DNA from 3 places in the Erwinia tasmaniensis Et1/99 genome. Region 2 is predicted to be linked to each of the others. Evidence: predicted binding sites of a transcription regulator. Region 2 holds the regulator's gene; each other region holds the start of a gene.
What was found. The regulator PhoB, encoded in region 2, activates phosphate uptake and scavenging genes when phosphate is short. The targets are predictions, from matches to a motif close to CTGTCATAAAACTGNCNNAT.
Positions count from the first base shown of each region.

Region 1: a site for PhoB is predicted at 1,841-1,860, ahead of pitA (inorganic phosphate transporter PitA). Genes of this name have one in related genera too.
Region 3: a site for PhoB is predicted at 1,268-1,287, ahead of glpT (glycerol-3-phosphate transporter). Genes of this name have one in related genera too.

Region 1 covers NC_010694.1:3,689,538-3,692,820, forward strand. Annotated here, with positions in the region: gene ETA_RS17765 (APC family permease) at 1-395, shown strand, start outside; gene ETA_RS17770 (BaiN/RdsA family NAD(P)/FAD-dependent oxidoreductase) at 529-1,713, opposite strand; gene pitA (inorganic phosphate transporter PitA) at 1,955-3,283, shown strand, end outside.
Region 2 covers NC_010694.1:2,851,335-2,854,617, reverse strand. Annotated here, with positions in the region: gene ETA_RS13915 (AAA family ATPase) at 1-96, opposite strand, end outside; gene sbcD (exonuclease subunit SbcD) at 93-1,316, opposite strand; gene phoB (phosphate response regulator transcription factor PhoB) at 1,493-2,182, shown strand; gene phoR (phosphate regulon sensor histidine kinase PhoR) at 2,205-3,283, shown strand, end outside.
Region 3 covers NC_010694.1:272,050-275,332, forward strand. Annotated here, with positions in the region: gene glpT (glycerol-3-phosphate transporter) at 1-1,124, opposite strand, end outside; gene ETA_RS02225 (YehS family protein) at 1,502-1,972, opposite strand; gene metR (HTH-type transcriptional regulator MetR) at 2,077-3,015, opposite strand; gene metE (5-methyltetrahydropteroyltriglutamate--homocysteine S-methyltransferase) at 3,167-3,283, shown strand, end outside.

The sequences.
Region 1 (3,283 bases), 840 kb from region 2:
CGCCGCATAACGCCAGCCACGTCCATAGCGTTATCCTGCTGCTGCTGCTGGCGGGAATGGGCAGCGTCGGCATCGACCCGATGGCGCAGATTTTTGCCTTCGGTTCGGCCATTGCGACGCTGTCGATTCTGGTGCTACAGGTCGGCGTATCCATGGCCGTCATCCTGTTTTTCCGCCGCAAAAAAACGCATGGCTACAGCGCCTGGCAGATATTCTGGGCTCCGCTGATCGCCTTATCCGCGATGTCGGTCACCGTGGTTCTGGTGGTTCATAATTTGCAGCTGCTTAGCGGCAGTGATTCAAAACTGGTCGGGCTGATCCCGTGGTTTATCGTTATCTGCTGCGCGGCGGGTTATATGCTGTCAATGAAGCGCCAGGCACGCAGCGCGGCATGATAGCTGCGGCGGGTCTGGGCGTAAGAAATGACGGGGCGAGTGGCGCGATTTCCGCTACTTACCCGTGGCCGGGCAGGCGCGATCGTATTGACCGCAGAGGGTCGTCCGGGATCGCGCCTCCGCCTGGCATTGCCTACAGCGCCTGCGCGCAAGCCCAGGCAGAGCTCCACGCCCACTGGAAGTTATAGCCCCCCAGCCAACCGCTGACATCCACCACTTCACCAATGAAGTACAGTCCGGGCACGTCGCGCGCTTCCATCGTTTTAGACGACAGCTGGCGGGTATCGACGCCGCCCAGCGTCACCTCGGCGGTACGATAGCCTTCGGTGCCGTTTGGCTGCACGCGCCACTGGTGCAGGGCGCTGGCCAGTTCAAGCTGCTGGCGGCTGTTCAGCTGTTTCAGGGTACATTCCGGTATCATACCCAGCAGCTGCAGGCACTCAACCAGACGCTTGGGCAGCAGCTTAGCAAGGGTGTTTTTCAGGCTTTGGTTAGGGTGAGCGCGGCGCTCGTCGTTCAGAAATGCGTCAATATCCTGCACGGGCGACAGGTTTACCGTAATAAACTCTCCCGGCTGCCAGTAGCTGGACAGCTGCAATACTGCCGGGCCCGACAGGCCGCGATGGGTAAACAGCAGCGCTTCTTTAAAGACCGTGCCGTCTTCGGCGGTGAGGGTCGATGGCACCGACACGCCGGACAGGACCTGCAGCTGTTCCAGCAAAGGTTTATGCAGGGTGAACGGCACCAGCCCGGCGCGGGTGGGAAACACCTTTAAACCAAACTGTTCGGCAACCCTGTAGCCGAACGGCGATGCGCCCAGGCCTGGCATCGACAGGCCCCCGCTGGCAATCACCAGTTTTTCAGCCCACGCCAGCGCACCATTCAGCTCCAGCGTGTAGCCGTCGGCATCGCGCGTGATGGCCAGCACCTCGCTGCGCAGACGCAGCGTGACCTGTCCGGCCTCACACTCTTTCAGCAGCATATCGACCACCTGCTGCGCCGAATCATCGCAAAATAACTGCCCAAGGGTCTTCTCATGCCAGGCTATGGCATGGCGATTTATCAGGTCAATAAAGTCCCACTGGGTGTAGCGCGCCAGCGCAGATTTGCAGAAATGCGGGTTATGCGACAAATAGGCTGACGGTTCGGCGTAGAGGTTAGTGAAATTACAGCGCCCGCCGCCTGACATCAGAATTTTGCGTCCGGCTTTTTTGCCGTTATCGATCAGCAGCACACGCCGCCCTTTTTGCCCAGCCTGGGCCGCGCAGAACAGGCCAGCCGCACCGGCTCCAATTACGATAACGTCAAACTTTTCCACCACACACTCCGCGCCAGGCCGTAAAAACGCTGATTGTAGTGAGTTGAAGGCAGGGATACCAGCTTCACGCCAAAACAGCGACAAAACTTTTTTTAACTTTATGATTTGAAAATGATTTCATCAGAAATCGTCACTTTACTGACGCATTAATGTCAAAAAAAGTCTATATTTCCCTTTCCCCGCGCGCGGTTTGTCGCTGATAATGCGCCGCGTTCATGTCCTCCAAAATGGCTTAACGCTTATGCTACATCTGTTTGCTGGTCTCGACTTAAATACCGGCCTGTTATTGATACTTGCTCTGTTGTTTGTCTTATTTTATGAGGCCATCAATGGTTTCCACGATACGGCCAACGCGGTAGCTACCGTGATCTATACCCGTGCAATGCGCTCGCAGTTAGCGGTCGTCATGGCGGGGATTTTCAATTTCTTTGGTGTACTGCTGGGCGGCCTGAGCGTGGCTTACGCTATCGTCCATCTGCTACCCACCGACCTGCTGCTCAACGTCGGGTCGGCGCACGGGCTGGCTATGGTCTTTTCCATGCTGCTTGCCGCCATCATCTGGAATCTTGGTACCTGGTATTTTGGCCTACCGGCCTCCAGTTCCCATACCCTGATTGGTGCCATCATCGGTATCGGCCTCACCAACGCGCTGCTGACCGGCACCTCGGTGGTGGATGCGCTGAACATCCCCAAAATGATCGGTATCTTTACGTCGCTGATCGTTTCACCGATTATTGGCCTGGTGGTGGCTGGCGGCCTGGTGTTTATTCTGCGTCGCTACTGGAGCGGGAATAAAAAACGTCGTCGTATTCATATGACGCCGGCAGAGCGTGAAAAGCTCGACGGCAAGAAAAAGCCGCCGTTCTGGACCCGTATCGCACTGATTGTCTCGGCGATTGGCGTCAGCTATTCGCACGGTGCAAACGACGGTCAGAAAGGTATCGGCCTGATCATGCTGGTGCTGATTGGCGTGGCACCCGCCGGTTTCGTGGTCAATATGAACGCCAGTGGTTATGACATTACCCGTACCCGCGATGCGGTGAACCACCTGGAACAGTATTATCAGCAGCATGCCTCCTCTCTGAAGCAGGTTATCGAAATGTCGCCGCCGGCTTTGCCAACGCCGGAACAGGTTCCTTCCGGGCCGCATGAATTCCACTGTGATGCGGCACGCGCGCTGCCTGCTATCCATCTGGCACAGGGGCTGCTTAACAACCTCCCCAGCTATGATGCGCTGAACGTGGAGCAGCGCAGCCAGCTGCGCCGCCTGCTGATGTGCATCTCGGATACCGCAGAAAAAGCCGCCAGGCTACCGGACACCCCGTCGGAAGACAAACGTTTCCTGACCAAACTGAAGGGCGATCTGCTGAATACCGTGGAGTATGCCCCGGTATGGATTATTGTTGCCGTAGCCTTAGCGCTGTCGCTGGGTACAATGGTTGGCTGGCGTCGCGTTGCGACCACCATCGGTGAGAAAATTGGCAAGAAGGGAATGACTTACGCTCAGGGAATGTCTGCGCAGATGACGGCGGCGGTTTCGATTGGCGTAGCCAGCTATACCGGGATGCCG
Region 2 (3,283 bases):
CAGGCCGTTGCTGGCAAAGGGTTCCGCCGTGAAGTCGATTTTCCATTCGCCCTTCAGCGAGTTGAGGTTTTTAAAGCGCAGGGTGAGAATTTTCATAATGTTGGCTCCTCATGGCGCACCGCTTCCAGCGTCTGGGCAAACAGCGCGCTGGCGCGTGCCAGCCGCTCAGGCTGCTCGGGTTCTGACTCCAGCCGCCGTGCAAACACCTCCTCAACGCTGAGTTCACTGAGCGTTTCATTGTTCTGGCGCGATATCACCTGTTCACGCTGTTCGCGGCTGCGGCGCAGCAGCACCACCTCCACCGGCAGCGCGGTGGTCAGTTCCTGGATGCGGCGCTGTAGTTCGCTGAGGTAAGCGTCGGTGACGATTTCAATGTCCAGCCAGACGGTTTTGCCCTGTGCATCCGGCTCTAGCTGCGCCAGCTGCCGTTCTATCTGCGCCAGGGAGCCTTTGATCATCTGCATCGGCTGGAATAGCGGGATCGGCAGCGCGCGGACCTGGCTAAGCTGGCCTTCAGTAAAATCAACCAGCATCACGCTTTTCGCTGTGCCCAGCTCGTCAAAACTCAGCGGGATCGGCGAGCCGCTGTAGCGGATGTGGTCGCTGTCGGCAATGCGCTGGGCGCGGTGAATATGGCCGAGGGCGATGTAATCCGCCGGAGGGAAGAGGTCAGCCGGAAAAGCGTCCAGCGTGCCGATATAGATATCGCGTACCGCATCGCTTTTGGTGACGCCCATGGTCGTCAGATGGCCGGTGGCGATAATCGGTAGCGCCAGGCCGAGCGCATTGCGCTGTGCCAGTGCTTCCTGCCAGCAGCGCTGATAATGCTCGCTGATGGCTTCCAGCAGACTTTGCTGTTTTTCGCGCCCTGACTGCCCGCTCTGGCTGCGCAAAATATCACGCGGACGTAAGAAGGGAATGGCGCACAGCAGAGCGCCCGGCTGCCCGTCGCGGCGGTTCAGCACCAGCACCTGCTGACGGATATCCTCAGCGGCGGCGGCGATCACCCGGGTATTCAGGCAGGCCAGCAGTTCACGCGATTCATTAAGCATAGTGACCGAATCGTGATTGCCGCCCAGCACCACCAGCTGACAGCCGGTTGGCTGTAGCTTTACCACAAAGCGGTTGTAGATCTCGCGTGCGTAACTCGGTGGGGAACCGGTATCGAAAATATCACCGGCGACGATGATGGCATCGACCTGCTGCGTTTCTGCCTGTTCCAGCAGCCAGTCAAGAAATGCCTGATGCTCTGCCGCACGGCTTTTGGTATAGAAAAACTGGCCAAGATGCCAGTCGGCAGTATGAATGATGCGCATGGTGCTCCCTTCATGGCAGAAACGCGAAGCGGTGATTATAAACATATTGCCGTGCAGATATTTAATTCGTTTCGTCCGTCCTTGCCGGGCGTGCTTTTTTCATAAAACTGTCATAAAACTGACGCATAATGATGCCGCATATCCCGTGACAATCTGTCACAGCAGCAGGAGCAATAATGGCAAAGCGCATTCTGGTGGTTGAAGATGAAGCCCCAATCCGTGAGATGTTGTGTTTCGTTCTGGAACAAAATGACTATCATCCGATAGAAGCCGCGGATTATGACAGCGCGGTCAGTTTGCTGATTGAACCCTGGCCGGATCTGATCCTGCTGGACTGGATGCTGCCGGGGGGATCGGGCATTCAGTTTATTAAGCACCTGAAGCGTGAAGCGATGACGCGCGATATCCCGGTCATGATGCTGACCGCACGCGGCGAAGAGGAAGATCGCGTACGCGGGCTGGAAGTCGGTGCCGATGATTACATTACCAAACCGTTCTCGCCGAAAGAGCTGGTGGCGCGCATAAAGGCCGTGATGCGGCGCATTTCGCCTATGGCGGTGGAAGAGGTGATTGAGATGCAGGGGCTGACGCTCGACCCGTCGTCACACCGCGTTATGTCGGCTACCCAGCCGTTGGAAATGGGGCCAACCGAATACAAGCTCCTGCACTTCTTCATGACTCATCCAGAGCGCGTCTACAGCCGTGAGCAGTTGCTAAACCATGTCTGGGGGACTAACGTGTATGTCGAAGACCGTACCGTCGATGTTCATATTCGCCGTCTGCGCAAGGCGCTGGAGGTGAGTGGGCACGATCGTATGGTGCAGACGGTTCGCGGAACAGGTTATCGTTTCTCTGCACGTTATTGATCGCTCGCACGGAGTCTGAATCGTGTTGGAACGCCTCTCCTGGAAGAGATTATTGTTTGAGCTGCTGCTCGCCTGCCTGCCCGCGCTGATCGTAGGACTGCTGGCGGGCGGATTGCCCTGGCTGTTGCTGGTGGCGGTGCTTTGCGTGCTGGGCTTTCATTTCAACAACCTGCTGCGGCTTTCGCACTGGCTGTGGGTCGACCGTAGCATGACGCCCCCCAGCGGGCGCGGCAGCTGGGAACCTCTTTTTTACGGCCTGTACCAGATGCAGGCGCGCAACCGACGCCGACGCCGTGAGCTTGGCCATCTGATTAAGCGCTTTCGCAGCGGGGCAGAAACGCTGCCGGATGCGGTGGTGCTGACCACTGAAGAGGGCACGATTTTCTGGTGTAACGGACTGGCCCAGCAGATTTTGGGGCTGCGCTGGCCGGAAGATAATGGCCAGAATATCCTTAACCTGCTGCGCTACCCGGAGTTTACCCGCTATCTGCGCCAGCGCGATTTCGCGCATCCGCTGACGCTGGTACTGAACAACCAGCGCCATCTTGAATTTCGCATCATGCCCTACAGTGAAGGGCAGTGGCTGCTGGTGGCGCGTGACGTGACGCAAATGCACCAGCTTGAAGGCGCGCGCCGCAACTTTTTTGCCAACGTCAGTCACGAGCTGCGCACGCCGCTAACGGTGTTGAAGGGTTATCTGGAGATGATGAGTGATTCGGCGCTGGAAGGTGGCCTGCGTGACAAAGCGGTGCAAACCATGCAGGAGCAGGCAAAGCGTATGGATAGCCTGGTGGCGCAGCTGCTGACGCTGTCACGCATCGAGGCGGCTCCGGCAACCGACCTGCAGGAAATCGTCGACGTGCCCATGATGTTGCGGCTATTGCAGCGTGAAGCGGAAACGTTAAGCCACGGGCGTCATCACATTCAGTTTGTCAGCGATCCGAACCTACGCGTGTTTGGCAATGACGAACAGCTGCGCAGCGCGATGTCTAACCTGGTGTACAATGCGGTGAATCACACCCCGGACGGCACCCGCATCACCATCAGCTGGCAACGCACCGTACAGGGGGCAGAGTTCAGGGTGGAAGATAACGGCCCGGG
Region 3 (3,283 bases), 1.3 Mb from region 2:
AGTTCCAGCGCATGCAGACCAATCAGCATCACCGGTCCGTAAATCAGGAAGCCGATGATCATCATACAGGCCATGTCCACGCCCGGATTTCCGGCCGGATTCATCCAGTACACCACGGTGGCAATGGTCACCAGCACCATAAAGAACACCCCGGTCGCGCCGCGATTGCCCTTGAATACCCTGTCCGACATCCAGCCGCACAGCAGGGTGCCGGGGATACCGGCGTATTCATAGAAAAAGTAAGCCCATGAGGATTTATCAAGGGTGAAGTGTTTCACCTCTTTCAGGTAGGTCGGCGACCAGTCGAGGATGCCGTAACGCAACAGATAGATAAACACATTGGCCAGCGCGATATACCACAGCAGCTTGTTGGGCAGAATGTACTGCTTAAAAATCTGCTTAGCGGTCAGCTCTTCTTCATGTTTTTCATCGTAATCAGGCGGATAGTCATTTTTGTACTCCTCAATCGGCGGCAGGCCGCAGGATTGCGGGGTATCACGCATCAGCGCAAAGGCGAAAATGGCCACCACGATAGCGCCAAAGGCGGGCATATATAGCGCCGCCTTCCAGTCGTTGAACCAGGCCATGCCCAGCAGGAACAGCAACGGAGGGATACCGCCGCCGACGTTATGCGCGCAGTTCCACACCGACACGATGCGGCCGCGCTCCTTCTGTGACCACCAGTGCACCATCGTGCGTCCGCAGGGGGGCCAACCCATGCCCTGAAACCAGCCGCACAGAAACAGCAGCACGAACATCACCATAATGCTCGATGTTGCCCAGGGGACGAAGCCCATAAACAGCATGACCACCGCGGCAAGGATCAGTCCGGCAGGTAAAAATACGCGTGGATTGGAGCGGTCAGAAACCGAGCCCATAATAAATTTAGAGAATCCGTAGGCGATCGAAATACCGGAAAGCGCAAAGCCGAGGTCACCGCGCGAAAAGCCCTGTTCAACCAGGTAAGGCATCGCCAGCGCGAAGTTTTTACGCACCAGATAATAGGCGGCATAACCGAAGAAGATGCCCAGAAAGATCTGCCAGCGCAGCTTGCGGTAGAGCGGGTCGACGCGGGTGCCATCAACGCGGGGTTGATGCGCGGCGGGTTTGAAAATACTTAACATTTAAGCCTCCCTGGGCTCAGAGACTGACATTCCTGGTGAAATGTGGCGGAGAGGAACAAAATGCTGCCGGATAGGGCCATAATGTTCTATTTCGCGCACAGAATAGGGGGTATCAGAGCATTTGACTGTGAAGAAGGGCGCAAATGTTACATTTTTATGACCATATGGCACGACATGTGTGATTAAAAGGCTGCATATCATCGTACTTGAATGCTGTTTTGTGATTTTCATCACGATTATGGCGCGAAGGAACCGGGAGGTTTCGTTTGATGAGTGGTTGTGTTCTAAAAGGAACGCGTGCAGGCAGGTCGTTGTGGCGGAAAAGCGAAATGGATTAACGCCACACGATGGCGTTAATCAGAGACAAGTCATTACGTCTATTTTTTAGCCGGACGAATCTTCATTGTCAGGCCTTTAAGGAAATTACGCAGGATCTGATCGCCGCATTCACGGTAGTTTTTATGTCCAGGCTTGCGGAAGATCGCCCCAATTTCCGACTGGCCTACCGCAAAATCAGCACTTTTTAACAGCTCGAGGATATCCGTGGTTTTCAGATCGAACGCCACGCGCAGTTTTTTCATCATGACGTTATTCGTCATTTTGCGCTCAATCGAGGGCGCTGGCGCATCTTCGCTTCTGCCACGGCGTTCAAAGATCAGGCCGTTAAGAAAGTAACCCATGATGACATCGGGGCAGGGGCGATAACCGGGCTCATCCTCTTTTTTCAGGAAGCTGTGCACTTCGGCTTCGGTGACTTCGCTCTCTGCCAGCGCCAGAATGCTCACAACTTTAGCATCGCTTAAATTCAGCATATATCGCACGCTGCGCAGGACGTCATTATTGGTCATAAAAACTCTCTTCAGTGAAACTGTTGCAGTGGGCGCAGTATACCCCTTCATCCCCCGGCCTGCATCCCGGTAAACAACCGTCGGCGATATAGCTGTTGGTCAACTCAGGCGCCGTCGGCAGAAGGGAGCGGCGTACCGGGACGTGACGCATCGCGTACCCGCGGTAAATGATCGCAGGCGTGCTGGCGCGCGGAGCGGGTAAACGCCTCAATGACCGGCTGACGCTGTTCACCGTCACGCACTGCGGCGTACAGCCTGCTCCACAACCCCGTACCCAGCGCTTTAGTGACGACTAAGCCCTGGTGTTCAAAACTTTCCACCACCCAGTGCGGCAGGGCGGCGATGCCCATTCCGGCTGAAACCATCTGAATCAACAGCAGGGTATTATCCACGTTTTTCAGCGCCGGACTGACGCCCGCAGGCTGTAGGAAATGACGCCAGATATCCAGGCGCTGGCGCTGCACCGGGTAGATCATCAGCACTTCGCTGGCTAAATCCTCTGGGGAGATCGTCGCCTTTTGTGCCAGAGGATGGTCGGGAGCCAGTACCAGACGCACTTCAAAATCAAACATCGGCGAATAAAACAGCCCGCTACGCGGCAGGATATCGGATGTCAGCACGACGTCCAGCTCGCCCTGTTGCAGGGCGGGCTGCGGGTCAAACGTGACGCCGGATTTAAAATCCATCATCACCTGTGGCCAGCCTTGGCGGAACTCATTGAGCGCTGGAGTCAGCCACTGAATACAGCTGTGGCATTCAATGGCGATACGCAGCGTGGTTTGATGAGGTTCGTGGCAGTCCTGTAGAGCCTGCTGTATTTGCGGTAATACCTGTTCAGCCAGCTGGAGCAGGATCTCCCCCTGCGGCGTGAAGCGCAGCGGCTGGCTTTTGCGTACAAAGAGCCGGAAGCCGAGCCGTTGCTCCAGGTCACTAAACTGGTGTGACAATGCTGACTGCGTTTGATGAAGCTGGGCGGCAGCGGCGGCCAGCGAGCCGGTATTTTGCAGCGCCTGGAGCGTTCGCAGGTGTTTAAGTTCGATCATGAGAGTCCTTCACATCGACGGTGAATATTTTGCGCTTGTGGTGAATACAGTACCTGCGGATTATAGCGGTGTAAACATCTGGACGTCCAAATGAATATCAAAGAGGATCGGGACCTGTTCAGCTAACGATTATTTAAGAGAGGCACAACTGATGACTATTCTGAACCATACTCTCGGATTTCCCCGTGTCGGCCTGCAGCGTGAACTGAAGAAAGCGCAGGAAAGCTACTGGGCTGGCAACAGTACTCAGGAAGAACTGCTGACGGTG